DNA from 3 places in the Streptomyces sp. NPDC047981 genome. Region 1 is predicted to be linked to each of the others. Evidence: riboswitches for the same ligand, from Rfam matches in the RefSeq annotation. Region 1 holds a riboswitch; each other region holds the start of a gene.

The links. Region 1 has a riboswitch for cyclic di-AMP ahead of AB0E14_RS15900 (transglycosylase family protein). Riboswitches for the same ligand answer to the same signal wherever they lie in the genome.
Positions count from the first base shown of each region.
Region 2: linked by a shared signal. The riboswitch ahead of AB0E14_RS24830 (M23 family metallopeptidase) and the one ahead of AB0E14_RS15900 (transglycosylase family protein) in region 1 are both predicted to bind cyclic di-AMP.
Region 3: linked by a shared signal. The riboswitch ahead of AB0E14_RS30665 (LysM peptidoglycan-binding domain-containing protein) and the one ahead of AB0E14_RS15900 (transglycosylase family protein) in region 1 are both predicted to bind cyclic di-AMP.

Region 1 covers NZ_JBEZNQ010000022.1:87,130-97,118, reverse strand. Annotated here, with positions in the region: gene AB0E14_RS15925 (SurA N-terminal domain-containing protein) at 1-68, shown strand, start outside; gene AB0E14_RS15920 (nucleoside triphosphate pyrophosphohydrolase) at 111-1,100, shown strand; gene AB0E14_RS15915 (globin domain-containing protein) at 1,225-2,427, opposite strand; gene AB0E14_RS15910 (cytochrome P450) at 2,526-3,803, shown strand; gene AB0E14_RS15905 (transglycosylase family protein) at 3,917-4,915, shown strand; cyclic di-AMP (ydaO/yuaA leader) riboswitch at 5,175-5,351, shown strand; gene AB0E14_RS15900 (transglycosylase family protein) at 5,355-6,041, shown strand; gene eno (phosphopyruvate hydratase) at 6,341-7,627, shown strand; gene AB0E14_RS15890 (septum formation initiator family protein) at 7,730-8,194, shown strand; gene AB0E14_RS15885 (DUF501 domain-containing protein) at 8,264-8,803, shown strand; gene AB0E14_RS15880 (Ppx/GppA phosphatase family protein) at 8,800-9,714, shown strand.
Region 2 covers NZ_JBEZNQ010000045.1:1,506-11,494, reverse strand. Annotated here, with positions in the region: gene AB0E14_RS24855 (sensor histidine kinase) at 1-195, opposite strand, end outside; gene AB0E14_RS24850 (GTP-binding protein) at 545-1,609, shown strand; gene AB0E14_RS24845 (DNA topoisomerase IV subunit A) at 1,606-4,065, opposite strand; gene AB0E14_RS24840 (pitrilysin family protein) at 4,360-5,721, shown strand; gene AB0E14_RS24835 (pitrilysin family protein) at 5,748-7,115, shown strand; cyclic di-AMP (ydaO/yuaA leader) riboswitch at 7,365-7,531, shown strand; gene AB0E14_RS24830 (M23 family metallopeptidase) at 7,544-8,329, shown strand; gene AB0E14_RS24825 (GntR family transcriptional regulator) at 8,505-9,197, shown strand; gene AB0E14_RS24820 (HPr family phosphocarrier protein) at 9,398-9,679, opposite strand; partial or broken gene AB0E14_RS24815 (GNAT family N-acetyltransferase) at 9,856-9,989, shown strand, end outside.
Region 3 covers NZ_JBEZNQ010000069.1:17,307-27,295, forward strand. Annotated here, with positions in the region: gene AB0E14_RS30645 (AAA family ATPase) at 1-709, shown strand, start outside; gene AB0E14_RS30650 (serine hydrolase domain-containing protein) at 907-2,085, shown strand; gene AB0E14_RS30655 (CapA family protein) at 2,146-3,258, shown strand; gene AB0E14_RS30660 (phosphoribosyltransferase family protein) at 3,318-4,595, shown strand; gene AB0E14_RS30665 (LysM peptidoglycan-binding domain-containing protein) at 4,629-5,495, opposite strand; cyclic di-AMP (ydaO/yuaA leader) riboswitch at 5,500-5,657, opposite strand; gene AB0E14_RS30670 (phosphocholine-specific phospholipase C) at 5,982-8,006, opposite strand; gene AB0E14_RS30675 (SpoIIE family protein phosphatase) at 8,165-9,814, opposite strand; gene AB0E14_RS30680 (LapA family protein) at 9,826-9,989, opposite strand, start outside.

The sequences.
Region 1 (9,989 bases):
GCGCCTTCACCGCGCCCTGGCTGCGGCAGATCAGCCAGGACCCGGCCGCCGCGGAGGCGGGCGCGTAGCGGGTGTCCCGGCCCTTTCCGGCGCCACGTAAGGTCGGAAGGGTGAACGCCGAATCACCCGCAGAGCCCCTGGAGCAGCCGGCCGACCCCGGTCGCGTCGTCCTGCTCACCGCCAGCCACCGCGTGGCCCCCGGACTGCTGTCCTGGCCCGCCTGGCAGGCGCTGCACGGCGCCGACCGGGTGCTGTGCGCCGACGAGCACCACCCGCAGCTGCCGTACCTCCGCGAGGCCGGTGTCGCCGTCGAGCACGCCCGCCCGGACGCGCGGGAGCTGGTCGAGGCGTGCGCCGGGGGCCGGACCGTGGTGGTCCTGCCCGGCGGCGAGGGCGACCGGCCGCTGACCGACGGGCTCGCCCGCCTCGCGGGATCGGGCCGCGTCACCATGCCCGACCTGGAGCTGCTGCCCGGCTCCTACGACCTGCCGGGCGCCCGCCTCCTGGACCTGGTGCAGGTCATGGACCGGATCAGGCGCGAGTGCCCGTGGTCCTCGCGCCAGACGCACAAGGGGCTCGCCAAGTACGGCATCGAGGAGTCGTACGAACTCGTCGAGGCGATCGAGGACGGCGACCGGGACGAGCTGCGCGAGGAGCTCGGCGACGTGCTCCTCCAGGTCGTCTTCCACGCGCGGATCGCGGAGGAGGACGAGGAGGCGCCGTTCTCCGTGGACGACGTCGCGGGCACGATCGTCGAGAAGCTGATCCACCGCCATCCGCACGTCTTCGGCGACGCGAAGGCCGAGACGCCGGAGGAGGTCAAGGAGCACTGGCTGCGGACGAAGGCCATCGAGAAGCAGCGCGACTCGGTCACCGACGGCGTCCCCCTCGGCCAGCCCGGTCTCGCCCTCGCCGCGAAGCTCGCGGGCCGGGTCCGCACGGCCGGCCTGGACGTCCCCCTCCCCAGGGGCGAGGGCATCGGCTACGAACTCCTGTCCCTGGCGGCCGAGGCGGAGGCGACGGGCACCGACCCGGAAGCCGCCCTCCGCGCGGCGGCCCGCGCCTACCGCGACGCGATCCTCGCGGCGGAGCGGCCGTAGGTTCCCGGGCGCGACGGGCGCGACGGGCGCGCGGGACGTACCGAGCGCACCGGACGCACCCGACGCACCCGACGCACCCGACGCGCGGGACGCACCCGACGCGCGGGGTGCATCGGGCGCGCGGTCACGGTTCCTGGGGCGACCGGGCCGCCGGGTTGTGCCAGTGCGGCTCCGGGCGGGCCAGGAACCATTCCGCCGTGCCCAGCGGGCGGGCGTCCGCCGCGGGCGACGGGAGGCGGTCGTGGTGGACGCGGGGGACGCCCAGCTCGTCCAGGGCGGGCAGGGTCTCCGCCAATAACTCGGGCGGGCCCGCCACGTAGACGTCGTGCGCGTGCCAGTTGCCGCACGCGTACAGCGCCCGCAGCAGTCGCTCGGTCGCCTGCTCCCGCGGCCGGTTCGGCGCAGGCGCCAGGCAGGTGACCTTCAGGCCGGGTATCCGCTCCCGCAGCCGCTCCGCGTCCCCCTTCCCGTACAGGTACTCCTTCGCCCGGGCGACCAGGAAGAGCCGCGCCTCGACCCCCTCGGGGCCGGCCGCGACCTCCTCCAGGAGCGCCTTGACCGGCGCCCAGCCCGTCCCGGCGGCGATGTACGTCCGCGGGACGTCCGGCGCGGTCCGGGCGGTCAGCGCGCCGCCGGGCGCGCTCAGCCGGAGCGGCTCGCCCACCCGCACCGTCTCGACGAGCGCCGTGCTCATCGCCCCGCCCGGTATCCGGCTCACGTGCAGGTCCACCGTGCCGTCCGGCCGCCCCGCGTTCGCCAGGGAGTAGGTCCGCCACACCCGGGGCACCCGCAGCGAGCTGACCCCGACGTACTGCCCCGGCCGGTACGCGAAGGGCCTGCGCGGCTTCACCGTGAGCACCGCCAGGTCCTCGTCGAGCCGCTCGTGCCGGACGACGACGGCGTCCCACCAGGCCGGCTCGCCCTCCGCCTCGGCCTGCTCGGCGCCCCGCATCATCAGCTCGGCCACCTGCCCGTACGCCTCGCCCCAGGCCTTCTCCGCCTCGATGCTCCAGGCGGTCCCGGCGGCGTGCGCGAACGCGGCGGTCAGGCTGGATCCGACGGCGGCGTAGAGCGCGGGGGAGGCCAGGAACTTGCGGTGGTCGCGGCCCAGATGGGCGAGGTAGTCCGCGAGCCCGGGGTCCTCCAGGCGGGTCACGACATGGGCGAGCGCGGCGAAGAGCCGGTCGCGCTGGGCCCGCAGGTCCTCGGGGAAGAGTTCGCGGACGCCGGGGTTGTGCCAGAACAGATGGGAGTAGAAGAAGGCGACGGCATGCTCGGCCCGTCTCTCGACGACGGCGAACGTGCTTCTGAGCAACTCGGCATCCACGCGGGAGAATCTAGGCCACGACCCTTCACAGGACGATCACATCTCGGGGACCGGGCGCCCGGAGGGCCGGCGCGACGCCGACCTTGTAACGTCGCAGGGTGAGCACGCCCCCTGCCGAGACCCCCGCCGACAAGCCCGCCGGGCACCCCGCCCCCGAGCTCTTCACCTGGGAGTTCGCGACCGACCCGTACCCCGCCTACGCCTGGCTGCGCGAGCACGCGCCCGTGCACCGGGCCAAGCTGCCCAGCGGGGTCGAGGCCTGGCTGGTGACGCGGTACGCGGACGCCCGGCAAGCGCTTGCCGATCAGCGGCTCTCGAAGAACCCGGCGCACCACGACGAACCGGCGCACGCCAAGGGGAAGACGGGGATCCCGGGGGAGCGCAAGGCCGAGCTGATGACGCACCTGCTCAACATCGACCCGCCCGACCACACCCGGCTGCGCCGCCTGGTCTCCAAGGCGTTCACCCCGCGCCGGGTCGCCGAGTTCGCGCCCCGGGTGCAGGAGCTGACGGACCGGCTGATCGACGGCTTCGCGGCGAAGGGCTCGGCCGACCTCATCCACGAATTCGCTTTCCCTCTGCCCATCTACGCGATCTGCGACCTCCTCGGTGTGCCCGAGGAGGACCAGGACGACTTCCGGGACTGGGCCGGGATGATGATCCGGCACGGCGGAGGGCCGCGCGGCGGGGTGGCGCGGTCGGTCAAGAAGATGCGCGGCTATCTCGCGGAGCTGATCCACCGCAAGCGGCTCGATCCCGGCGACGACCTGATCTCGGGGCTCATCAAGGCCTCCGACCACGGCGAGCACCTCACCGAGAACGAGGCCGCCGCCATGGCGTTCATCCTGCTCTTCGCCGGCTTCGAGACCACCGTCAACCTGGTCGGCAACGGGGTCTACGCCCTGCTCCGCAACCCCGGTCAGCGTGAGCGCCTGCAGGCCTCGCTCGCCGCGGGCGAGCGGGGGCTCCTGGAGACCGGTGTCGAGGAGCTGTTGCGCTACGACGGGCCGGTGGAGCTGGCGACCTGGCGGTACGCCATGGAGCCGCTGACGATCGGCGGCCAGGAGATCCCGGCGGGCGACCCGGTCCTGGTCGTCCTCGCGGCCGCCGACCGCGACCCGGCGCGCTTCGACGCGCCCGACACGCTCGATCTGGCCCGGCGCGACAACCAGCATCTCGGCTACGGGCACGGCATCCACTACTGCATCGGCGCGCCGCTCGCCCGGCTCGAAGGGCAGATCGCCCTCGCGACGCTGCTGACTCGCCTTCCGGACCTGCGACTTGGCGCCGATCCGGACGAACTGCGGTGGCGCGGAGGACTCATCATGCGCGGCTTGCGCACCCTTCCGGTGGAGTTTGCCCCAGTTGTGAAGTGACGCTCCGTCAAGACTGTGACTTTTACGTGATCTCCGCTGCATCGACTTGTGACTGACGTTCGAATGCCGCTACGTTCACCGTCACCTCAGCAGTCACACGGAAGGCAGCCCGCATGCGCTCCGGGAACGGTCGACACCGCAGACCCCGCCAGGCCCCCGCCATCGTCGTCGCCGCAGGCGTGACGGGATCGGCCCTCGCGCTGCCCCTCCTGGCGGCGGGCTCCGCCTCCGCCGCCGACGCGGCGACCTGGGACCGGGTCGCGGAGTGCTCCTCGGGCGGCCAGTGGAGCGCGCACTTCGGCAACGGGCTCTACGGCGGACTCCAGTTCTCCCAGGAGGGCTGGGAGCGCCACGGCGGTCTCGCGTACGCGACGAGCGCCGACCTCGCCAGCCGCGCCCAGCAGATCGCGGTGGCCGAAAAGGCCCTTGCCGCGGGCGACAACCAGTGGGCCACCTGCGCGCCGATCGCCGGCCTGACCAACGACGGCGCCAAGCCGGACGTCGACCCCGGACCGGCCGTCAAGCCGTCCGAGCCCACGGGCCCGCTCCCCGAGTCCGACCGCACCTCCGGCCTCCCGTCGGGCTCCGCGCAGTCCGCGGCCCCCTCGGACGAGTCCTCCACCCCCTCCTCCGAGGTCTCCACGCCGTCCACGGCCACCCCCGAGACCTCCACCACGCCCGAGACGTCCCCCGCGGCGCCCGAGACCTCCGGCACCCCGTCCGCTCCGGGCAACGGCAAGCACCGGGGCGACGCGGCACCGGAGGAGACGGGCAATGCGGACACGGACCGCGAAAAGGGCCGCCACGCCCTGCCTTCTGACACGCCGACGACGGACGGTTCCGTCGAGAGCGGTGCGAACCCGGACAGTACGGACAACACGCCCGCTGAGGACATCACCGACGCTATCGGCGAATACACCGTCAAGCCCGGCGACAACCTCACCGAGATCGCCCAGCGGAACGAACTTCCCGGCGGCTGGGGCGCCCTGTACGACGCCAACCGCACGGTCGTGGGTGCCGACCCGGACCTCATCATCCCTGGCCAGAGCCTCGATCTGACGCCGGACAAGGCTGCGGACAAGGCTGCGGGGGCGGATGCGCCGCAGGGGTAGTTCGGGGCTGAATGTCCGGTTCTGTGCAAGTGAGACATGGGTCTCTTCGCCTCAACTGGCGTGTCTCGTCCGTGAACTCCCCTTCCGTCATCTCTCACCTGCGTAAACGCCCTTTGTCCCGAGGCAAGTAGGGGGGATTTGTCCCCCATGGACGTCTTTGAACTTCCCCCGGGTCTGTGTCTACGGTCGTGACCGCTCGCCACCGCGGGCCCCGTCGACCGAAACGCCGAATCCTGCCGTCGGCCGATGGGAACAGTCGTCGCGTCAAGCGCCGTAGGCAGGAGCGGGGGACCCAAGGTAAGTGCCGTTCCCGGCCGTTGAGACAGACGGCCGAAGGACCGGCTTGGGGTGAAGCCGCGCGCAAGGTCGCGCGGCCGGGCAATCCACATCGGCCCGAACCCGACAGCTCACCTCGCAGGCGTCGGTGAGGAGAAGTCCCATGCTGTTTTCCGCCAAGGGCAAACACCGTCGTCCCTCCAAGGCCACCCGCGCCGTCGCCCTCGCCGGTGTCGCCGGTGTCGCCGTCGCCGCCCCCCTGATGGGCGCCGGCACCGCCTCGGCCGCCACCGTCTCCGAGTGGGACAAGGTCGCCCAGTGCGAGTCCGGCGGCAACTGGTCCATCAACACCGGCAACGGCTACTACGGCGGCCTGCAGTTCTCCAACTCCACGTGGGCCGCCTTCGGTGGCACCGCGTACGCCTCGAGCGCCGACCAGGCCTCGAAGTCGCAGCAGATCGCCATCGCCGAGAAGGTCCTCGCGGGCCAGGGCAAGGGCGCCTGGCCGAGCTGTGGCGTCGGCCTCTCGTCCGCCACCCCCGGCGTCGTCGCGGAGAGCGCGCCGCAGCAGGAGCGTCAGGCCGAGCAGCCGACGACCCGCAGCGAGCAGCGGACCGCCCCGAAGGCCCCGGCCAAGAAGGCCGAGTCCAAGAAGACCGTCACCACCCCGACCGGCAAGAAGGTCAAGAAGGGCGACGGCGAGTACAAGGTCGTCGCCGGCGACACCCTGAGCACGATCGCCGCCGCCCACGACGTCAAGGGCGGCTGGGCCAAGCTCTTCGAGCTCAACAAGGACGTCGTCGAGGACGCCGACCTGATCTACCCGGGCCAGCAGCTCCACCTGAAGTGAGCCCGGCGGCCCGCGTGAGTCCGGCGGCTCACGCGCGCCCCACGACCCTCCCGCGGTGACCACCCCGGTCCGCAGCGTCCTTCCCCCGTGCGCTGCGGACCGGGGTTCCGCGTTGTCAGGGGTTACCGCCGAGTAGATTCGGGGCCCTTTGGCCCGAGATGCGTGCCCTTGGGTCCTTTTTCGTCCCAGGGGGCGGGCGCCCGGCTGGCCGGAGCCTCCGAGCCGGTTAGGCTCTTGTCGCAAGGCCAAAGCGACCCTGCACCGCAAGCGTCACATCTAGCGTCACATCCCAGAAGGAGATGCTCGTGCCGTCCATCGACGTCGTCGTAGCCCGGGAAATCCTGGACTCCCGAGGCAACCCCACGGTCGAGGTCGAGGTCGGCCTCGACGACGGCAGCACCGGCCGTGCTGCCGTTCCGTCCGGTGCCTCCACCGGTGCGTTCGAGGCCATTGAGCTCCGTGACGGAGACAAGAACCGCTACCAGGGCAAGGGCGTCGAGAAGGCCGTCCTCGCCGTGATCGAGCAGATCGGCCCGGAGCTCGTCGGCTACGACGCCACCGAGCAGCGCCTCATCGACCAGGCCATGTTCGACCTGGACGCCACCGACAACAAGGCCTCCCTCGGCGCCAACGCCATCCTCGGCGTCTCCCTCGCCGTCGCGCACGCCGCGTCCGAGGCCTCCGACCTCCCGCTCTTCCGCTACCTCGGCGGCCCGAACGCGCACCTGCTGCCCGTTCCGATGATGAACATCCTGAACGGCGGCTCGCACGCCGACTCCAACGTGGACATCCAGGAGTTCATGATCGCGCCGATCGGCGCGGAGTCCTTCTCCGAGGCCCTGCGCTGGGGCACCGAGGTCTACCACACCCTCAAGTCCGTCCTGAAGACCAAGGGCCTGTCCACCGGCCTCGGCGACGAGGGCGGCTTCGCCCCGAACCTGGACTCCAACCGCGAGGCGCTCGACCTCATCCTGGAGGCCATCAAGCAGGCCGGCTACGTCCCGGGCAAGGACATCGCGCTGGCGCTCGACGTCGCCGCGTCCGAGTTCTACAAGGACGGCTCGTACGAGTTCGAGGGCAAGTCCCGCTCGGCCGCCGAGATGACCGAGTACTACGAGGAGCTGGTCTCCGCGTACCCGCTGGTCTCCATCGAGGACCCGCTGTTCGAGGACGACTGGGCCGGCTGGAAGGTCCTCACGGACAAGCTGGGCACCAAGGTCCAGATCGTCGGCGACGACCTGTTCGTCACCAACCCGGAGCGCCTGGCCCGCGGCATCGAGGACGGCGCCGCCAACGCGCTGCTCGTCAAGGTCAACCAGATCGGTTCGCTGACCGAGACCCTGGACGCCGTCGAGCTGGCCCAGCGCAACGGCTTCAAGTGCATGATGTCCCACCGCTCCGGTGAGACCGAGGACGTCACCATCGCCGACCTCGCCGTCGCCACCAACTGCGGCCAGATCAAGACCGGCGCCCCGGCCCGCTCCGAGCGCGTCGCCAAGTACAACCAGCTCCTGCGCATCGAGGAGATCCTCGACGACGCGGCGGTCTACGCCGGCCGCAGCGCGTTCCCGCGCTTCAAGGGCTGATCGCAGCTCCTGAGCACCCCGAGTCACCCTCGGTTACGTACGTCCCCGCACCCGGTCCCGTACCGTGTGCGGGGACGTCCGTTCTGAAGGGGAGGCGCGCACATGGCCCGGGACCGGTTCTCGACCGCGACCAGGATCCGGCTGCTCGGTGAGCAGACCGCCGCCCGCGTGTACCGCTCCCAGACCCGCCGCCAGGCCCGCCGCTCCCGGCTCACCGGCCGCGCGGCCTTCCTCGCCCTGGTCGTCTGCTCGCTGGTCGTCGCCCTCGCGTACCCGATGCGGCAGTACGTCTCCCAGCGCGGCGAGATCGCCGAGCAGGAGCGCCAGGCCGCCGAGGCCGCCGCGCGCGTGGAGGAGCTGCGGGACGAGAAGGCCCGGCTCCAGGACCCCGCGTACGTGCGCAGGCTCGCCCGCGAGCACCTGCACTACGTGATGCCCGGCGAGACCGGCTTCACCGTGAACGACCCCGAGGCCGAGCGCGACCGCCGCAGCGAGCAGGGCGAGGCCGAGCAGCCCTGGTACTCCGACCTCTGGGACGGCGTCGACCGCGCCGACGCGGGCCGCTGACCCGGCGACGCGCGATGATGGACCACTGACCGCCCGACCGCACCCGACGACGAGAAGACAAGACGCAGCATGGACACGCCCCCTCCGCAGACCGCCCGCACCGAGCCGACCGAGGCGGACGTCGCCGCGTTCGAGGCCCAGCTCGGTCGCCCGCCCCGGGGGTTGCGCGCCATCGCGCACCGCTGCCCCTGCGGCAACCCGGACGTCGTCGAGACCGCGCCGCGGCTCCCGGACGGCACCCCGTTCCCCACCACGTACTACCTGACCTGCCCCCGGGCCGCCTCCGCCATCGGCACCCTGGAGGCCAACGGGGTCATGAAGGAGATGCAGGCCCGCCTCGCCACCGACCCGGAGCTGGCCGCCGCCTACCGGGCCGCGCACGAGGACTACATCGCCCGCCGTGACGCCATCGAGGTCCTGGAGGGCTTCCCGAGCGCCGGCGGCATGCCGGACCGGGTCAAGTGCCTGCACGTGCTCGTCGGCCACTCGCTGGTCGCCGGACCGGGGGTCAACCCGTTCGGCGACGAGGCGCTCGCGATGCTGCCGGAGTGGTGGGCCAAGGGTCCCTGCGTCACTCCCTGCGCCGACAAGGAAGAGGACGCGAAGTGACCCGGGTCGCGGGCATCGACTGCGGTACGAACTCCATCCGCCTGCTCGTCGCCGACCTCGACCCCGAGACCGGTGAGCTGACCGAGCTGGACCGCCGGATGAAGGTCGTCCGCCTCGGCCAGGGCGTCGACCGGACCGGCCGGCTCGCCCCCGAAGCCCTTGAGCGGACCTTCGCCGCCTGCCGCGAGTACGCCGCCGTCATCAAGGAACTCGGCGCCGAGAAGCTGCGGTTCGTGGCGACCTCGGCCTCCCGGGACGCCGAGAACCGCGCGGAGTTCGTGAGCGGCGTCCTGGACATCCTGGGCGTCGAGCCCGAGGTGATCACGGGCGACCAGGAGGCCGAGCTCTCCTTCACCGGCGCCACCGGCGAGCTGCACGGCACGGAGAAGTACCTCGTCGTGGACATCGGCGGCGGCTCCACCGAGTTCGTCGTCGGCAACAGCCACGTCGAGGCCGCCCGCTCCGTCGACATCGGCTGCGTCCGGCTCACCGAGCGCCATGTGCGCAGCGACCCGCCGGCCGCCGACGAGGTCGCCGCGATCCGCGCCGACATCCGGGCCGCCCTCGACCTCGCCGAGGAGACCGTGCCGATCCGCGCGGCCGGGACCCTGGTCGGGCTCGCGGGCTCGGTCACCACGGTCGCCGCCATCGCGCTCGGACTGCCGGAGTACGACTCCGCCCGGGTCCACCACTCCCGCGTCCCGTACGAGCAGGTCGCCGGGATCGTCGAGCGGCTGCTCGCGTCCACCCACGACGAGCGCGCGGCGATCCCCGTGATGCACCCCGGGCGGGTCGACGTGATCATCGCCGGGGCGCTCGTCCTGCTGGAGATCATGGAGCGGACCGGGGCCCGCGAGGTCGTCGTCAGCGAGCACGACATCCTCGACGGAATCGCACTCTCGGTGGCATAACGGACACGCCACGACGCCCCCGGCGACACCACGTCGGGAAAGTTCGTGAAGTTCTTCACAAGGAAAAGGGCCCTGGTGGGGGTCGAGGAGGGCCATCTGGGCCTCCAACACCCCTGCCGGGGCTCTTTCGTAGGCCGACGGCCCTGTTCGCTCGATGTTTCCATCGTGTGAACGCACCCCATGGTTCAGGGTTACCGGAGCCTCTCCGGGCCAGTTCAGTAGGGGTGAACAACGTTCACCCCCGCACTGTGGTTCCTTTGCACGACCATGACCTG
Region 2 (9,989 bases), on a different contig from region 1:
CCGCATGGCCTGGTCGTCGAGCTGGTCGCTCAGCGGCGCGAGGAAGAGGCCGGTGGCGAGCACGGTGACGCCGGTGGCGATGGCCAGCTGCATCAGCAGGACCTGGGCGAAGACCCGCCGCGGCCAGCCGAGACGCCTGCGTCGCGCGGGGCGCGGCGCGGGGTGAGGCGCGGGGGTGGTCCGTGCGGGGGTCATGGCAGGAACGGTACGGGGGTGGGGGCGGGGACCGGAAATGTGCGGGGCCCTGGGGCGGGCGGCGGGTGCGGTGTGGGTGGTGTGAGTGCGGGTGCGGGCCCGGGGTACGGCCGTGGGCCGGTGGGGGTGCGCCCGGCCTTCGGCCGGGCTGGGGTTCCCACCCGCACCACCCGTGCGACTCGGATGGCAGAGGTGCGGGTCGGCCCGCCGGGCGTAGGGCTCCGTCGGCGGCTGCGGGCTCCGGGCCGCGGCGGCTCCCCGCCACGGGCTGATGCGGAGTGAGCCGACAAGGCAGGCGCATGCCTATTCTGGGGGCTTTGGTGTGTCGTGTTTCGCCGGAGGGGTTCCCTTGACCAGCCAGCAGATTCCCGTCGTCGTTCTCTCCGGGTTCCTCGGGTCGGGCAAGACGACGCTGCTCAACCATCTGCTGCGCAGCGCCCGGGGGACCCGGATCGGTGTAATGGTCAACGACTTCGGGGACATCGGGATCGACGCCATGACCGTGGCCGGTCAGGTCGGCTCCACGGTCTCCCTCGGCAACGGCTGCCTGTGCTGTGCCGTCGACGCCAGCGAACTGGACGAGTACCTGGAGGTGCTCACCCGCCCCGAGACCCGTCTCGACGTGATCGTCATCGAGGCGAGCGGTCTTGCCGAGCCCCAGGAGCTGGTGCGGATGGTGCTCGCCAGCGAGAACGAGCGGGTCGTGTACGGCGGGCTCGTGCAGGTCGTCGACGCCGCCGAGTTCGCGCGGACGCGGGCCACGCACCCCGAGACCGACCGGCACCTGGCCCTCGCCGACCTCGTCGTCGTCAACAAGGCCGACCGGGTGAGCGAGGCGGAACTCGCCTCCGTGCACGAGGCCGTCGCCGGGCTCGCCGGGCGCGCGGCCGTGGTCCGCGCCGCGCACGGCCGGGTCGACCCGGAACTCCTCTTCGACCGGGTCGTGCCCGAGGGCGAGATCGAGGGCCAGATGTCGATCGAGGACCTGCTGTACGGGGACGACGACGCGCACGACCATCCGCACGCCGCCTACGAGACCCTTTCCCTGTCCTCCGGCACCGCGCTCCACCCGCGCCGGCTCATGGAGTTCCTCGACTCGCGGCCCGAGGGCCTCTACCGCATCAAGGGCTTCCTCGACTTCGGCGCCGCCGACCCCGCCAACCGCTACGCCGTGCACGCCGTCGGCAGGTTCCTGCGCTTCTACCCCGAGCCGTGGACGGCCGGGCAGGAGCGGCTCACCGAACTCGTCCTCATCGGCTCCGGCATCGACGCCGGCGCTCTGCGCAAGGCCCTCGACGGCTGCCGTGTGAACGGCCCGCAGGACGCCCCCGACGAGCACAGCATGTGGGGCGTCCTGCGGTACGTACAGGAGAACGATCCGGACGAGCCGGGCGACGCGGCCCAGGCCCTCTAGCTCGCCGGGCCCGCCACCACCGTGACCGGCTTCGGCAGCGGGGTGCCCGAGCCGTCGCGGCGCGGGTCGACCTCGGGCAGCTCCACCGGCATGCCGTTGTCCTGTGCGGCGTAGGCCGGGGTCGCGCCCGCCCAGGCCAGGATCAGCACGTCCTCGCCCTTCAGGAACCGCTGGCAGCGCACACCACCGGTCGCCCTGCCCTTGCGGGGGTACTGGTCGAACGGGGTCAGCTTCGCCGACGTACCGGCACCGGAGTCCAGCGTGCCCGTGGAGCCCGCGACCGTGAAGACCACCGCGTCCACGGCCGGGTCCACCGCCGTGAACGAGAGCACCTCGGCGCCGTCCGCCAGCTTGATGCCCGCCATGCCGCCCGCCGGCCGGCCCTGGGGCCGTACCTGCGAGGCCTGGTAGCGCAGCAGCTGGGCGTCCGAGGTGACGAAGACCAGGTCCTCCTCGCCCGTCCGCAGCTCGGTCGCGCCGACGATCCGGTCACCCTCCTTGAGGGTGATGACCTCGAGCTCGTCCTTGTTCGCCGGATAGTCCGGGACCACGCGCTTGACCACGCCCTGCAGCGTGCCGAGCGCCAGGCCCGGCGAGGACTCGTCGAGCGTGGTCAGGCAGACCACCGTCTCGTCGTCCTCCAGGGTCAGGAACTCGGCCAGGGGCGCCCCGCCCGCCAGGTTCGGCGCGGCGGCCGTGTCCGGCAGCTGGGGCAGGTCGATCACGGCGAGCCGCAGCAGCCGGCCGGCCGAGGTCACCGCGCCGACGTCGCCGCGCTGTGTCGCCGGGACCGCCGAGACGATCACGTCGTGCTTCGCCCGCTTGGCGTCCTCGCCGGGAGCCGGAACCTCCGCCGTCGCCGTACGCGCCAGCAGGCCCGTGGAGGACAGCAGCACCCGGCAGGGGTCGTCGGCGACCTGCAGGGACACGGCCGCGACCGGGGCGCCCGCCGACTCCAGCAGGACCGTCCGCCGGTCGGTGCCGAACTTCTTCGCCACCGCCGCCAGTTCGGCGGAGACCAGCTTGCGCAGCTCGTTGTCGGACTCCAGGATCCCGGTCAGCTCGTCGATCTCGCCGTTGAGCCGGTCGCGCTCGGTCTCCAGCTCGATCCGGTCGAACTTGGTCAGCCGGCGCAGCGGGGTGTCGAGGATGTACTGCGTCTGGACCTCGCTCAGCGAGAAGCGCTCGATCAGCCGCTCCTTCGCCTGCGCCGAGTTCTCGCTGGAGCGGATGAGGCGGATGACCTCGTCGATGTCGAGCAGCGCGACGAGCAGGCCCTCGACCAGGTGCAGCCGGTCGCGCTTCTTGCCCCGGCGGAACTCGGAGCGCCGGCGCACGACGTTGAAGCGGTGGTCGAGGTAGACCTCCAGGAGCTCCTTGAGGCCCAGCGTGAGCGGCTGGCCGTCGACCAGCGCCACGTTGTTGATGCCGAAGGACTCCTCCATCGGCGTCAGCTTGTAGAGCTGCTCCAGGACCGCCTCCGGCACGAAGCCGTTCTTGACCTCGATGACCAGGCGCAGGCCGTGGCTGCGGTCGGTGAGGTCCTTGACGTCGGCGATGCCCTGGAGCTTCTTGGAGCCGACCAGGTCCTTGATCTTGGAGATGACCTTCTCGGGGCCGACCGTGAAGGGCAGCTCGGTGACGACGATGCCCTTCCGTCGCGCCGTCACGTTCTCCACGGTCGTGGTGGCGCGGATCTTGAACGTGCCGCGGCCGTTCTCGTACGCGTCCTTGATGCCGGACAGGCCGACGATCCGGCCGCCGGTGGGCAGGTCGGGGCCGGGCACGAAGCGCATGAGCGCCTCGAGGTCCGCGTTCGGATGGCGGATCAGGTGCCGGGCGGCCGCGATGACCTCGCCCAGATTGTGCGGGGGCATGTTCGTCGCCATGCCGACGGCGATCCCGGAGGCGCCGTTGACCAGCAGGTTCGGGTACGCGGCGGGCAGCGCGACCGGCTCCTGCTCCTGGCCGTCGTAGTTCGGGGTGAAGTCGACGGTGTCCTCGTCGATGGACTCCGTCATCATCAGCGCGGCGGCGGCCATCTTCGACTCGGTGTACCGCATGGCGGCCGGCGGGTCGTCGTTGCCGAGCGAGCCGAAGTTGCCGTGGCCGTCGACCAGCGGGAGGCGCATGGAGAACGGCTGGGCCATGCGCACCATCGCGTCGTAGATCGACGCGTCGCCGTGCGGGTGCAGCTTGCCCATGACCTCGCCGACGACACGGGCGCACTTCACATAGCCGCGCTCGGGGCGGAGCCCCATCTCGTTCATCTGGTACACGATGCGGCGCTGCACCGGCTTCATGCCGTCGCGGGCGTCCGGCAGCGCGCGGGAGTAGATCACCGAGTACGCGTACTCGAGGAAGGAGCCCTGCATCTCGTCGACGACGTCGATGTCGAGGATCCTCTCCTCGAACGCGTCGTCCGGCGGCGGTGTCTTCGTGCTGCGGCGGGCCATCGCGGCTGCGGCTCCTTCACCAACAAGGTTGATCTGACGCGGACCATTGTGGACCGTCCCACCGACAACGTGGACCGCGACCCGGGTACGACGGCCCGTCGGCCGCCCGCGAGCCCCCGCGACCCGGAAGCGTGAGGCCCCCGCGACCCGGCGTCGCGAGCCCCCACGACCCGGCGTCGCGAGGCCCCCGCGACCCGGAAGAGGGACGCGGGGAAGCTGTGGGAACTTCGCGAGGTGTCGGTGCGCTTGCATAGGGTGGCAGGACTTTTCCATATCGCGATCGAAGGGACGTACATGCCCATGGGTCACACGGCCACGGCAGAGGCCGGCTCCGGCGGCCTGACAGCGACCGAGCACCGGCTGGCCAACGGCCTGCGTGTGGTGCTCTCCGAGGACCACCTGACCCCGGTCGCCGCGGTGTGCCTCTGGTACGACGTCGGCTCCCGCCACGAGGTCGCGGGCCGCACCGGCCTCGCCCACCTCTTCGAGCACCTGATGTTCCAGGGCTCCCAGCAGGTCAAGGGCAACGGCCACTTCGAGCTGGTGCAGGGTGCCGGCGGCTCGCTCAACGGCACGACGAGCTTCGAGCGCACCAACTACTTCGAGACCATGCCCACGCACCAGCTGGAGCTCGCGCTCTGGCTGGAGGCCGACCGCATGGGCTCCCTGCTCGCCGCCCTGGACGACGAGTCCATGGAGAACCAGCGGGACGTCGTCAAGAACGAGCGCCGTCAGCGGTACGACAACGTGCCCTACGGCACGGCCTTCGAGAAGCTGACCGCCCTCGCCTACCCCGGCGGCCACCCGTACCACCACACCCCGATCGGCTCCATGGCCGACCTGGACGCGGCGACGCTGGAGGACGCGCGGACCTTCTTCCGTACGTACTACGCGCCGAACAACGCGGTCCTGTCGGTCGTCGGCGACATCGACCCGGCGCAGACGCTGGCCTGGATCGAGAAGTACTTCGGCTCCATCCCGTCCCACGACGGCAAGCTGCCCCCGCGCGACGGCACCCTGCCCGACACCATCGGGGAGCAGCTGCGCGAGGTCGTCGAGGAGGAGGTCCCGGCCCGTGCGCTGATGGCGGCCTACCGCCTCCCGCACGACGGCACGCGCGCGTGCGACGCCGCGGACCTCGCCCTCACCGTCCTCGGTGGTGGCGAGTCCTCACGGCTCCACAACCGCCTTGTGCGCCGCGACCGCACGGCCGTGGCCGCGGGCTTCGGCCTGCTGCGCCTGGCCGGCGCGCCCTCGCTGGGCTGGCTGGACGTCAAGACCTCCGGCGGCGTCGAGGTGCCCGAGATCGAGGCGGCCGTCGACGAGGAGCTGGCCCGCTTCGCCGCCGAGGGCCCGACGCCCGAGGAGATGGAGCGCGCCCAGGCCCAGTTGGAGCGCGAGTGGCTGGACCGGCTCGGCACGGTCGCGGGCCGCGCCGACGAACTGTGCCGCTTCGCGGTCCTGTTCGGCGACCCGCAGCTCGCCCTGACGGCCGTCAACCGGGTCCTGGACGTCACCGCCGAGGAGGTGCGGGAGGTCGCCGCCGCCCGACTGCGCCCGGACAACCGCGCGGTGCTGGTCTACGAACCCGTCGGCGACGACCAGAGCGACGACGAGCAGAGCGACAGCGACGAGGAAGAGGGAGCGGACCAGTGACCGACGCTGCCGCGTCTTTGACGAGCATGACGTTCCATCCGCAGCCCCAGCCGGGCGCGGCCAAGCCCTGGGCCTTCCCCGCCCCCGACCGCGGCGCGCTGGACAACGGCATGACCGTCCTGCGCTGCCACCGCCCCGGCCAGCAGGTCGTGGCCGTCGAGATCTTCTTCGACGCCCCGCTGGAGGCCGAGCCCGCGGGTCTCGACGGCGTCGCCACGATCATGGCCCGTGCCCTCTCCGAGGGCACCGACCAGCACACCGCCGAGGAGTTCGCCGCCGAGCTGGAGCGCTGCGGTGCCACGCTCGACGCGCACGCGGACCACCCGGGCGTACGGGTCTCCCTGGAGGTTCCCGTCTCCCGGCTCCCCAAGGCGCTCGGGCTGCTCTCCGAGGCCCTGATCGCGCCGGCGTTCCTCGAGACCGAGGTCGAGCGCCTGGTGCGCAACAGGCTCGACGAGATCCCGCACGAGACGGCCAACCCGGCCCGCCGGGCGGCCAAGCAGCTCTCCAAGGAGCTCTTCCCGGCCGAGTCCCGCATGTCCCGGCCGCGCCAGGGCACCGAGGAGACGGTGACGGCCATCGACGCCGCCGCCGTCCGTGCCTTCTTCCAGAAGCACCTGCGGCCCTCCACGGCCACCGCCGTGGTCGTCGGCGACCTGACCGACGTGGACCTGGACAAGGTCCTCGCCGAGTCGCTCGGCGCCTGGACGGGGGACAGCGCGGAGCCCCGGCCCATGCCGCCGATCACGGCCGACGACACCGGCCGTGTGGTCATCGTCGACCGGCCGGGCGCCGTCCAGACGCAGCTCCTGATCGGCCGCGTCGGCGCCGACCGGCACGACCGCGTCTGGCCGGCCCAGGTCCTCGGCACGTACTGCCTCGGCGGCACGCTCACCTCCCGCCTGGACCGCGTCCTGCGCGAGGAGAAGGGCTACACCTACGGCGTCCGCGCCTTCGGTCAGGTCCTGCGCTCCGACGGCGCGGGCCACGGCGCCTCGATGCTCGCCATCAGCGGCTCCGTGGACACCCCCAACACCGTCCCGGCACTTGACGACCTGTGGAAGGTGCTGCGCACCCTCGCCGCCGAGGGTCTGACGGACGCCGAGCGCGACGTGGCCGTGCAGAACCTGGTGGGCGTGGCACCGCTCAAGTACGAGACCGCGGCCTCCGTCGCGGCGACCCTCGCCGACCAGGTCGAGCAGCACCTCCCGGACGACTTCCAGGCGCAGTTGTACGCGCGCCTGGCCGAGACCGGCACGGTCGAGGCGACGGCCGCCGTCGTCAACGCCTTCCCGGTGGACCGGCTCGTCACCGTCCTGGTGGGCGACGCGGCCGAGATCGAGGAGCCCGTACGGGCCCTCGGCATCGGTGAAGTCACCGTCGTCACCGGCTGATCGAGCGGCGGTGCGCCGCTGTCGACGCCCCGCCTCGGCAGCTCCGCGCCGCCGTCGGAACGGAGCGACCGGAGGGCCCCGACGTCACGTTACGTCGGGGTCCTCCGCTATGTCCGTATTGGTGGGGAGGGTGTTCGTATGTCCTGTGGCATGTCTTACAAACTGGCGTGTCTGTTTGGTGATTGAAAGACGGTCCGCATAGCGTCGGTCCGGCTGTTCGCCAGTTGCACCCGCCGCGCCCGCGGCATCGGACAGTCATCGCCGAGTCCCCGTCAGGCGCGAGCCTGGGGAGCCGGGGACCCACACGAAGTCCCTGGGGTGAATCGGACGCCTTCGCATCCGTGCGGAGGGGCCCGTAGGAGACCTTCCTGCTCCGAACCCGTCAGCTAACCCGGTAGGCGAGAAGGAAGGAAAGGATCAGCCACTTCATGGCGTTCACCCGTGCCACCGGGAAGCATCGTGGTCCGAGCCGACTGGCGCGCCGCCGCGCGGGCGTCGCCGGAGTCGCGACCCTCGCGACCGCCGGTGTCATCGGCACCCTGGCCTCCCCGGCGTTCGCCGCCGACACGGAAGCCCCCTCCCTTGAGGACACCGGCCTGACCCAGGTCGTCGCCGCCGACAACGCCCTCGCCGACAAGATCGACGCCCAGGCCGCCGCGCAGGAGCGCGAGGCAGCCGAGGCCGAGGCCAAGCGCGTCGCCGAGGCCCGCGCCAAGGCGGAGGCCAAGCGCAAGGCCGAGGCCCGCGCCAAGGAGATCCGCGAGGCCAAGGAGCGCGCCGCCCGCGAGGCCGAGCGCAAGCGCCTGAACTCCTTCCAGCTCCCCGTGGCCGGTTCGTACGTCTCGACCGGCTACAAGACCGGTGGCTCCCTCTGGTCCTCCGGCAGCCACTCCGGCGTCGACTTCCACGCCGCGTACGGCACCAAGGTCGTCTCCGTCGGCTCCGGCACCGTCGTCGAGGCCGGCTGGGGCGGCGCGTACGGCAACAACATCGTGATCCGGATGAACGACGGCACGTACACCCAGTACGGGCACCTCTCGGCCATCAGCGTCTCCGTCGGCCAGTCCGTCACCCCGGGCCAGCAGATAGGCATCTCGGGCTCGACCGGCAACTCGACCGGTCCGCACCTCCACTTCGAGGCCCGCACCACCGCCGAGTACGGCTCGGACATCAACCCGGTCGCGTACCTCCGCGCCCGCGGCGTGAACGTCTGACCGGACGTTCCCCCGACCCGCACCGCACGTCAGAAAAGCCCCGGCTCGTACTGAGCCGGGGCTTTTCGCTGACCAAAAGATATCCATGATTCCCGAGGAGCCGTCGGAAATACCGCCCTGCTGCAATAGAGTCGCCGGACAACCGGTTTCGCGCGTATTAAGGCGGAGGTCGATCATGCGCATTCCCGCGCACTCGGTGTGCACGGCGATCCGGGACGACATCGTCACCGGCGTCTTCGAGCGCGGCAGCCGGCTGACCGAGGAGCAGCTGGCCCGTCGGTACGGAGTCTCCCGCGTCCCGGTCCGCGAGGCGCTGCGCACCCTGGAGTCCGAGGGCTTCGTGATCACCCGCCGACACGCGGGCGCCCAGGTGGCCGAGCCCACCGAGCAGGAGGCGGCCGACCTCCTGGACATGCGCTCGCTCCTCGAACCGCTCGGCGCGGCCCGGGCCGCGCAGCGCCGCACCGAGGCCCACCTCAAGGTGCTGCGGGGCCTGGTCAGACTGGGGCAGGAGCGGGCCAGGCGAGGCCAGGGGGACGACCTGCGCTCACTCGGCGGCTGGTTCCACGAGACCCTGGCCCAGGCCTCGGGCAGCCCCGCGCTCACCGCCCTGCTCACCCAGCTGCGCCACAAGATCGCCTGGATGTATGCCGTCGAGGCCCCCGCCCAGCCGGTCGAGGCCTGGGCGGAGCACGGCGCGATCGTGGACGCGGTGGCGCGCGGAGATGCCGAACGGGCCCGGGCGCTGACCGCGCTGCACGCCGAGCGCTCCCTGCTGCTGCACCGGCTGAAGCGCCCGGACCGGCCCCCGCGCGGGCGTGTGAGGACTTCGCAACATGTCGTCAACACCGCGAGCGGTCGGAATTAACGAACGGGCCGTATACAAAGAGAGGGGAATTCGAGGGGCTTTTTCGTGCTGCCCGGAGACGGCGGAATTCGGCGCGGATTTTGATGGCGTTCGCCCGCCGCTCCGGAGAAAAGGGAATGAAAGAAGCCGCACCCGCCGGCGTCGCGGCGTGTGCGGCTTCCCGTGAATGCGGCCGGACCCTCGGTCCGGCCGGGCATCCGTCAGACGGTCTCGGGGAGCTCCTCGAGCCCCTCGGCAACCAGCTTCGCCAGACGGTCGAGCGCGGCCTCGGCGCCGTCGGCGTCCGAAGCGAGCACGATCTCCTCGCCGCCCTGCGCGCCCAGACCGAGCACCGCGAGCATCGACGCGGCGTTCACCGGGTTGCCATCGGCCTTGGCGATCGTCACGGGGACGCCGGAGGCCGTGGCGGCACGGACGAAGATGGAGGCGGGGCGGGCGTGCAGGCCCTCGGCCCAACCGACGTTGACGCGGCGCTCAGCCATGGTGTTGCCCTTCAAGTCTCAAGCGGGTTGTCTAGACCAGTCTCTCACGGGTTGCGGGATGCTCGTCGCCGACCTTCGACCCCTGTCGGGGGGCCGTACGGTCCTCCCTACCTTGCATGGTGCACAAGCGCCACGCGACCGGTGCCCGTGTCGGACCCCGGCCGTACGCTTGCCCCATGCAGAGCGCGTCGGAACGGCCGGAGCAAGCGGAACACGACTACCCCGACCACTGGGAAGCGGACGTGGTCCTCCGCGACGGCGGCACGGCGCGCATCCGGCCCATCACCGCCGACGACGCCGACCGGCTGGT
Region 3 (9,989 bases), on a different contig from region 1:
CGTCGAGGGCGGATTCGACGTGGTCGTCGACAACACCCACCTCACGCCGCACATCCCCAAGCGGCTGAAGGCGGCCGTCGTCGGCCTCGACGCACGTTTCGTGGTGCACGACTTCACCGACGTCCCGGTCGAGGAGTGCGTACGGCGCGACGCCGCGCGCGAGCGCTCGGTCGGCGAGGAGATCATCCGCATCCTCGCCGACAAGCACGCCAAGGCGGTGCGCGGCGGCTGGCGGCTGACCGCCGAGTGGCTGGATGCGCGGCCCGCCGCCACGCCGTACGTCGCCGATCCCGCGCTCCCCTCGGCGGTCCTCTGCGACATCGACGGCACGCTCGCGCTGCGCGGCGACCGGGGACCGTACGACTTCTCGCGCTGCGACCTCGACCTGCTGAACGTCTCCGTGGCACGCGCGCTGCGCGCCTTCCGCCGCGCCGACGACGACACGATCGTGCTGCTGTCCGGGCGCAGCGAGGACCACCGCGCGCTGACCGAGGCATGGCTGGCCCGGCACGAAGTGCCGTACGACGAGCTGTGGATGCGGGCGGCGGACGACGGCCGGAGCGACGACATCGTCAAGGCCGAGCTGTTCGACGCGCACATCCGGCACCGCTACGCGGTCCGGGTCTCGCTGGACGACCGCGACCGGGTCGTCGCCCTCTGGCGACGCATGGGCCTGCCGACCTGGCAGGTCAACTACGGCAACTTCTGAGCCGTGGCGGGGCACGGCGGGTCGTCCGGCTCGCCGTGCACGGCCCGTCGCACCGGCCTAGCCTGAGGGAGGGGACTCGTCCTCGTCCGGCAGGAGGCCTGCCCGTGAGGTTCTCGCAACAGCGCTCGCCCCACTCACAGCGCCTGCCGTCGCGGGCGAGGTGGCGCGGGGTCTGTGTGGTGCTCGCCGCGACCGGGATGCTGGCCGTCCCCGTCTCGGCGGGCGCGGCCTTCTCCGTGGAAGCCCCCGTGGTGTCCGCGCACAGCGCCGCCGTACTCGCCCCGGCCGCCACGAACGGCGACTTCGCCGAACTCACCCCGGAGGTGGCGGGCCGTCTGGACACCGCGATCCGACGGGTCATGAGCGAGGCCGGCGTGCCCGGGGTGACGGTCTCGCTCTCCGCCCCCGGCAAGGGCAGCTACGTCCGGTCCTTCGGCGTCGCCGACAAGGACACCGGGGCGCCCATGAACCCGGACCTGTACATGCGGGTCGGGAGCGTCACCAAGACCTTCACCGTGACCGCCCTGCTCGAACTGGTCGACCAGGGCCGCGTCGGCCTGGACGACACCATCGACCAGTACGTCAACGGCGTCCCCAACGGAGACGAGATCACGCTCCGTCAACTGGCGGGCATGCGCAGCGGACTGTTCAACTACTCGGCGGACGACGACTTCTTCAAGGCGCTCACGTCCGACCCGGACCGGCCCTTCACGCCCCAGCAGTTGCTGGACTACTCCTTCAAGCACCCGGTGAACTTCCAGCCCGGGGCGGAGTTCGAGTACTGCAACACCAATCTGATCCTGCTCGGGCTCGTGGTGGAGAAGGAGGGCGGACTGCCCCTCGACGAGTACATCCAGCGGAACGTCATCGACCCGGCCGGACTGCGGCACACGCTCTTCCCGGTGGGCGCCGAGTTCCCCCGCCCCCACGCCCACGGCTACACCAACCAGACGGCGTCCGGGAAGGTCGAGGACTCCACCGACTGGGACCCCTCCTGGGCCTGGGCGGCGGGCGCCATGATCTCGCAGCTCGGGGACCTGCAGCGTTGGGCGCGCATCCTCGCCACCGGCACGCTCCTCACCCCCGAGACCCAGGCCCAGCGCCTGATCACCCCGCCGTCGGGCATCCCCGGGACCGGGTACGGCCTCGGCATCTTCGACGTCCAGGGCTGGATCGGCCACAACGGCTCGCTGCCCGGCTACGAGTCCCTGGTGGTCTACCTGCCCGAGGCACGGGCCACCATGGTCGTCGTGCTGAACACGGACATCCTGCACGACGGGGTGGAGCCCAGCACGCTCTTCGGGCAGGCGATCACCGAGATCGTGAGCCCCGGCCATGTCTACAACCTCCCCGTGACCCCGAGCCCCAAGACATGAGCCGCGCGGCCCGCCCCTGCAGCTCGGGCCCGCCGGGCGCGCCGCGTCTACCCTGGGTACATGGACGGTGACCTGGTCGGACTGTTCCTCTGCGGCGACGTGATGCTCGGCCGCGGGGTCGACCAGATCCTTCCCCACCCCGGCGACCCGCACCTGCGCGAGCGGTACGTGCACGACGCACGGTCCTATGTGGCGCTCGCGGAGGCGGTGAGCGGCCCGATCCCGCACCGCGTGGACTTCGACTATCCCTGGGGCGTCGCCCTCGACGCCCTGGACGCGGCGGCGCCCGACGTCCGCGTCACCAATCTGGAGACGGCCGTCACCACGAGCGACGAGATCGCCCCCGGCAAGGCCGTGCACTACCGGATGCACCCGGAGAACGTGCCCTGCCTGACCGCCGTCCGCCCCGACGTCTGCGTCCTGGCCAACAACCACGTCCTGGACCACGGCCGCGGCGGCCTCGCCGAGACCCTCGACACGCTGGCCAAGCACGGCGTGCGCACGGTGGGCGCCGGTGAGGACGCCGAGGCCGCGGCCAGGCCCGCGATCGTCGACCTGCCCGGCGGCGGCCGGCTCGTCGCGTACGCCCTGGGCATGGCCTCCAGCGGCATCCCGCGCGACTGGGCCGCCACCGCCCGCCACAGCGGGGTCCACTACGCCGCCGGGCCCACCGCCGCCTCGGCGGCCCGCCTCCTCGCCCGGATCAGGGACACCAAGGCCCCCGGCGACCTGGTCCTGGTCTCCCTCCACTGGGGTTCCAACTGGGGGTACGCGCTCACCGAGAGCGATGTCCACTACGCGCACGCGCTCATCGACGCCGGTGCCGACGTGGTGCACGGCCACTCCTCGCACCACCCCCGGCCGCTGGAGGTCCACCGGGGCAAGCTCGTGCTGCACGGCTGCGGCGACCTGATCAACGACTACGAGGGCATCACCGGCTACGAGCAGTACCGCGACGAGCTGCGGCTGCTGTACCTCGTCTCGGTGCGGCCCGACGACGGCCGGCTCCAGGAGGTGAGGATCATCCCCCTCAGGGCCCGGCGCATGCGGTTGGAACACGCCCCCGGCCGCGACACGCGCTGGCTCCACGACGTACTCGGCCGGACCAGCCGGCCCCACGGCGCGCGGGTCGACCTCGGCGAGGACGGAACCCTCGTCGCACGCCCCGCCTGACGGGCGGCGGCCCCGCACCCGACCGCGCGCACGCTCAGCACCAGGGAGACGAGCGGGTCATGTACTTCACCGATCGCACCGACGCCGGACGGCAGCTCGCCGCAAGCCTGGGGCACCTCAAAGGCCGCGACGTCGTGGTCCTGGGGCTCCCTCGCGGCGGCGTGCCGGTCGCCGAACAGGTCGCCGACGCCCTCGGGGCGCCGCTCGACGTCTGTCTCGTCCGGAAGCTGGGGGTGCCCTACCAGCCGGAGCTCGCGATGGGAGCCATCGGCGAGGGGGACGTACGGGTCCTCAACGACCACGTCCTGGCCGACAGCCGGGTCTCGGCCGGAGACCTCGCCGGCGTGGAGGCGCGCGAGCGCGTCGTGCTCGGGCAGCGCTCCCGCCGCTACCGGGGCGCCCGGCCGGCGGCCCGGCTCGACGGCAGGACCGTGGTGGTCGTCGACGACGGCCTCGCGACGGGCGCCACGGCGGTCGCCGCCTGCCGGGTCGTGCGGGCGCAGGGGGCCGCGCGGATCGTCCTCGCGGTGCCGGTCGCGCCGGCCGACTGGCGGGAGCGGATCGGCCGGGAGGCGGACGAGACCGTCAGCGTCCACGAACCGGCCTTCTTCTACGCGATCGGCCAGTTCTACCAGGACTTCTCGCAGACCCCCGACGAGGAGGTCATCGCCTGCCTGGAGCGCCACCACGCCCGGCAGGACCAGGACGACGGCGACCCGGAGGTGCGCATCCCGGTCGCGGGCGTGGAGGTCGCGGGCCACCTCGTGGTGCCCGCCGGGGCTCCGGGGATCGTGGTCTTCGCCCACGGGAGCGGCAGCAGTCGCCACAGCCCCCGCAACCGGGCCGTCGCGGAGTCCCTGAACAGGGCCGGGCTCGGCACGCTCCTCTTCGACCTCCTGACGGAGGACGAGGCGGCCGACCGGGCCAACGTCTTCGACACCGAACTCCTCGCCGGCCGGCTGGCCCGGGCCACCCGCTGGCTCGCGGGCCGCCCCGGCCTCGACGGGCTGCGGACAGGCTGGTTCGGTGCCAGCACCGGCGCGGCGGCCGCCCTGTGGGCAGCCGCCGACCCGCTGAGCGAGGTCGCCGCCGTGGTCTCCCGGGGCGGCCGCCCGGACCTCGCGGGGCCGCGCCTCGCCCAGGTACGCGCCCCCACCCTGCTGATCGTGGGCGGCAACGACCCGCTCGTCCAGGAGCTGAACGAAGCGGCGAGATCCCGTCTGACCTGCGAGAACCGCCTCGTCGTGGTCCCCGGTGCCGGGCACCTCTTCGAGGAGCCCGGCACCCTGGAACAGGTCGGCGAACTCGCCGCGAGCTGGTTCACCGACCACTTCTAGCGGGGTCGGTGCGCCGTCCCGCGGCCGGTGGGGCTAGTACGGGCCGTTGACGTTGTCGATGGAGCCGTACCGGTCCGCCGCGTAGTTGCAGGCGGCGGTGATGTTGGCGACCGGGTCGTAGAGGTCCATCGAGGTGCCCGGCACGTGGTAGGCGAGGAACGTCGGCTCGATCACCTGGAGCAGGCCCTTGGACGGGGTGCCCTTGGCGGCGTTGGAGTCCCAGTTGTTGATGGCCATCGGGTTGCCGGAGGACTCGCGCATGATGTTGCGCTGGATCCCCTCGTACGTACCGGGGATGCCGTACTTCTGCATGATGTCCAGCGACTCGCGGATCCAGCCGTCGAGGTCGTTGGTGTAGCTCTTCGCGGCCACCGGGGCAGCCTGGGTCGCCTTCGCGGGCGCGGCCTTCGCGGGAGCCGACGCTGCCGGGGCGGTGCGCTGCTGGGAGCGGTCGGCGCGGTCCGTGCTCGTCGTACGCGCCTGCGACGTCGGCTTCGACTTCTTCGGGGCGGCGGCCTTTCCGCGCAGCGTGAGTTCGAGGCCGGGGTGGATGAGTGACGGGTTGTCACCCACGGCCGCGCGATTCGCGCGGTAGAGGGCCTGCCAGCCGCCCTGTACACGCTGCTCGTGCGCGATCACCGAAAGAGAATCTCCGCGGGTGACGGTATAGGTCTTCGCGGCGGAATTCTGCGCGGCCGGAAGGGATTCCGCGATCTTCGCCGGGGCGCTGAGAACGGTCTTCCCTGCGGGGGCGATCGCGGGCGCCGACGCGGGCGCGGCGTGCGCGGTGGCCGTGCCGACGAGGGGCAGGGCCAGGGCGGCACCGCCCGTGCTCGCGAGGGCGAGGCCGCGGGTCAGGGGCCTTCTCTTGGGGCGCCGGTGCTTACCGTGTGCGGGCATGTTGCAGTCCTCTCCGGCGCCTGCGGGGTGAGCTGTCGGGTTCGGGCTGGAGATGCCCGGCCGCGCGTGCGCGACTTCACCCCGAGCCGTGCCGGAAAATCCGGACCGGCGAAATGGTGGGTCCCCCGCTCCTGCCTTCGGGTGAATGAGCGGTCGTGTGCGGACGGTGGCAGGATTCGGCGATCCGTCCGGGTCGAGGTGACCGTAGGCGAGAAATGTCGGCCGAAACAAGACGCCGAATGAACGGGTTATTTCCGGAGGAGTTCGGGGCTTTGTCCGCCGCGCCGAACTTCCTTGCCGGGCAAGGGGAGGGGGCCCGCCGGAAGATCGCCTCGGCGCCGGGGGTGATTCGCCTCACGCGCCCCGCCATAACGGACATGCGGGGAAATTCAGCCTAGTTGAGAAATGGGGCACAAGGGATATGGAATCCCTTGCGCCCTATTTGGGTATTTCGTCGGGCGTGCGGAGGGGGGTGGCCTGCGGGGATCAGCCGGTGATGCTCGGCGCCCCCGTCTCGATGTGGCCGGTGTAGCGGCGCGACCAGGTGCCGTCGATGTCGGCCAGGATCGTGAAGTCGTACCAGCCGTCCTGGTACGCCACGGCGTTGAACCAGTCCTCGCGGGAGGAGTTCGCCGCCACCGTGTACGTCCACGGGCCGTCCGTGCGGTAGGCGTTCGAGCGGATGGTGAAGGTCACCGGTCCGGCCGAGGTGTTGGTCAGCTTGAACCAGATGGCCGTCCTGCCGGTGCCCGACTCGGTCGCGAACCGCGCCGCCACCTCGATCGCCTTCCCGGCCTTGGAGGCGTCGCCGATGAAGCGCCGCAGGAAGCGGTTGGGGCCCATCATCGAGATGTCGTACTTGCCCGAGCCCGATCCGAGGCCGATGTTGAAGTAGTCCGTGGACGTGGCGCCCGGCTCGACCGTGTACTGCCAGGCCGCCGTGTCCCGGTGCTGGTGCGGGTGGATCGTGAAGTGGGCGGGGCGCTTGGCCTGGGTGCCCTGGTTCGTCATCGAGAACCAGGCGAGGATCTTGCCCGCCGCCCCGAACTCGAAGCGGTCGAGGTTTCCGTTGACCTGGTACGGCAGGGCACGCGCCGGACGGGTACCCGACTCCTGCGCGGGCAGGGCGTTGTCCTGCGGTACCGGGTTGGGCAGCGGGGCGCAGGTGTCCTGGCCGATGACCTTGGCCGTGGACGGCAGGCCCGAGGGGACGCCGTACACCGGGCGCGCGAAGTCGAAGACGCCCGTCAGGTCGCCGACCACCTTCCGCCGCCAGGCGCTGATGTTCGGGCAGCCGGCCGGAGTGCCGAGGGCGGCCGTCCAGACCTCCATGAAGCGCAGCACGGAGGTGTGGTCGAAGACCTCGGAGCTGACCCAGCCGCCGCGCGTCCAGGGCGACATCACGAGCATCGGGACCCGGAATCCGAGACCGATCGGCACACCGTCGATGAACTCGCCGGGGGTGCCGGGCGGGGCGACCGGCGGCGGCACGTGGTCGAAGAAGCCGTCGTTCTCGTCGTAGTTGAGGAACAGCACCGTCGAGTCGAAGACCTCGGGGTTCGCGGCCAGCGCGCGGTAGACCAGGTCGACGAAGTGCGCGCCGTCGCCGGGCGGGGCGTACGGGTGCTCGGAGAACGCCTCGCTCGCCACCACCCAGGAGACCTGCGGCAGCGTGCCGGCGACGACGTCGGCGCGGATCGCGGCCGCGATGTCGTCCGGGGTGGACCCGGTGACCTTCGGCACCGACCCCATGCCGCGGTCGTGGAGCGGGTCGCCCGGGCGGGCGTCGGCGAACTTCTTGAAGTACGCGAGGCCGTTGTCGCCGTAGTTGTCCTGGGCGTTCTGGTAGACCTTCCAGCTCACCCCGGCGCGCTGGAGCGCCTCGGCGTACGTCTCCCAGGTCAGCCCGGACTCCTCGCCGCCGTCCTTGCTGGAGGCGTCGATCTTCCCGCTCCACAGGAAGGTGCGGTTGGGGCCCGTGGCGCTGAGCGCCGAGCAGAAGTAGGCGTCGCAGATCGTGTAGTTGTCGGCGAGCGCGTAGTGGAACGGTATGTCGCCGCGGTCCAGGTAGCCGAGGGTGCGGGTGTTGCCGACGCCGGTGACCCAGTTGTCCATCCGGCCCTTGTTCCACGCCGCGTGCTGCGAGGTCCAGCTGTGCGGGAGGTCGCCGTTGCACTGGGCGAGGGTCTCGCCGTCGACACCGCCGGCCGGCGGGGTGGAGCTCAGCTTCCACGGGTACTGGCGGCCGCCCCAGTTGGGCTGGTTGAACGTGCCCCAGCCGCCCGGGATGTTGCCCGCGGCCCGGTCGCCGAAGCCGCGCACGCCGCGCAGCCGGCCGAAGTAGTGGTCGAAGCTGCGGTTCTCCTGCATGAGCACCACGACGTGCTTGACGTCCGTGATGGTCCCGGTCGCGCCCGCTGCGGCGGCCGACGCCGTGCCCGCGGGCAGCGCCGCGCCCGCCGCGAGCCCTGCCCCGATCCCGACGAATCCCCTGCGGCTGATGGGAGTCAATGCCCCGCCTCTCGTGTCACCGCATGCCCCACTGGCACACGGTGGACAGGATGGGGGAGCCGAGGCTAAAGGTATACATCCGCGCGGTAAGTCTTTGGTGAACTTCCGAAGGGCAGCAGGTAGTTGCACTTGATTGGTTCGTACACGAACCAATGCCGTCAGTTTGCGGTTGCTCCTGTGGGGTCCCGCCGCACCATCAACAGCGCGGCGTCGTCCTCCGCGTGCGGGCCGGCGGTGAGGGAGTCGAGGAGGTGGTCGGCCAGCTCCTCCAGATCGTCGGGCCCGCCCGAGAAGGCGGCGGCCAGCCGGGACAGGCCGATGTCGAAGTCCTCGCCCGGCTTCTCGACGAGCCCGTCGGAGTAGAGCAGCAGCGTCTCGCCCGGTGCGAGGACGGTCGTCGTGTACGGATACGGGGCCGTGCCCCACTCGGCGGGCAGGCCCAGCGGCGGGCCGCCGGCGAGCCGCACGCGCTCGACGGACCCGTCGGCGTGGCGCAGCAGCGGCGGCGGATGGCCCGCGTTCGCCACATGGGTCTCGCCCGTGCCGAGCGAGACCCGCAGATACTGGCAGGTGGCGAACCGGTCGCAGTCCAGCTGGGCCAGGAACGCCGAGGCCTTGCCCAGGACGGTCGCGCAGCCGTGGCCCTCCGCCGCGTACGCGGCCATCGCCACCCGCAACTGCCCCATGAGGGCCGCCGCCTCGGTGTCGTGCCCCTGCACGTCACCGATCGCGAGCCCGAGCCCGCCGTCCGGCAGTACCACCGCGTCGTACCAGTCGCCGCCGACCCGCACCCCCTTCCGGGCCGTCCGGTACCGCACCGCGATCCGGCCTCCGGGCGGCCGGGGGATCCGGCGCGGCAGCATGGCGTTCTGCAGGGCGGCGGCGATCTCCTGCGACCGGTCGAGCGGCACCACCCGGTGCACCGCGCGAGCCACCGCCTTGGCCCAGCCGGTCATCAGGGTGTGATCCGCGTAGGAGAAGACCGACCGGTCGTCGTAGAACACGCCCAGCGCGCCGAGCGGCTGCCCCTCGTCCACCAGCGGCAGGAACGCGGCGGCCGTGGCGCGGAAACCGAGCCGGTAGGGCTCCAGATTCGGATAGCGGTCGAGGAAGGCGTGGACGGAGGTGAAGAAGAGCGGGTTGCACGTACGGACGACGTCGTTCAGGGGCAGTGAGTCGGCGAGCCGTGACTTCGAGGGGAAGCCGCTGGTGCCCGGGGAGACCACGGTGCGGATCAGTTGCAGCCGTCCCTGTTCCAGTACGCCCAGGGAGATCCCCCGTGCCCCGAGCGGGCGCAGGCTCACCTCGCTCCCGAGCACCTCGGCGACCTCGTTCACACTCATCGCCCTGGCGAGCGCGAGCGCCCCCTCACCGAGGGCGCGCAGCGGATCCCGCTCCTCCTCGGCCGGCAGCCTCAGCGCGGTGCGGGACAGGTCCAGAGTGGCGTCCCGGATCACCCCCACCACGCGCACCGCCCCGCCGGGGCGCTCGCGCACCAGGGAGCCCCGGGCGTGCGTCCAGCGGGTCCGCCCGTCGTGGAGGCGGACCTGGAAGTAGGCGCTGTACGCGTTCCGGCGGCCGGACAGCAGGTCGGCCGAGAGCCCGGACAGCAGATCCCAGTCCGCCGGCCGGATCCGGGGGCGCAGATCCGCCGTGGAACCGGTGAACTCGGCCGGCAGCAGCCCGAACACCGTCCGGGCCACCGGATCGAGGACCATGCGCCCCGTCGCCGGATCCCAGGCGAAACACCCCACGCGGGTCGCCGCGAGCGCCTCGCCCGGCTCCAGCCGGGGCTCCGTGTCGACCATCCGGGTGGCCGTCAGCGCCGGGCGCGCCGACGGGCGAGGTACATGCCGAGGAGCATTCCGACGAGGAGGGTGACCGTGAGCACGCTCCAGAGCGGCAGCGTGACCGTGGGGATCCACAGCCTGATCGTCACCGACCCGGTGTTCGCGGCGATGAACCAGATCGCCAGGGCCGCGA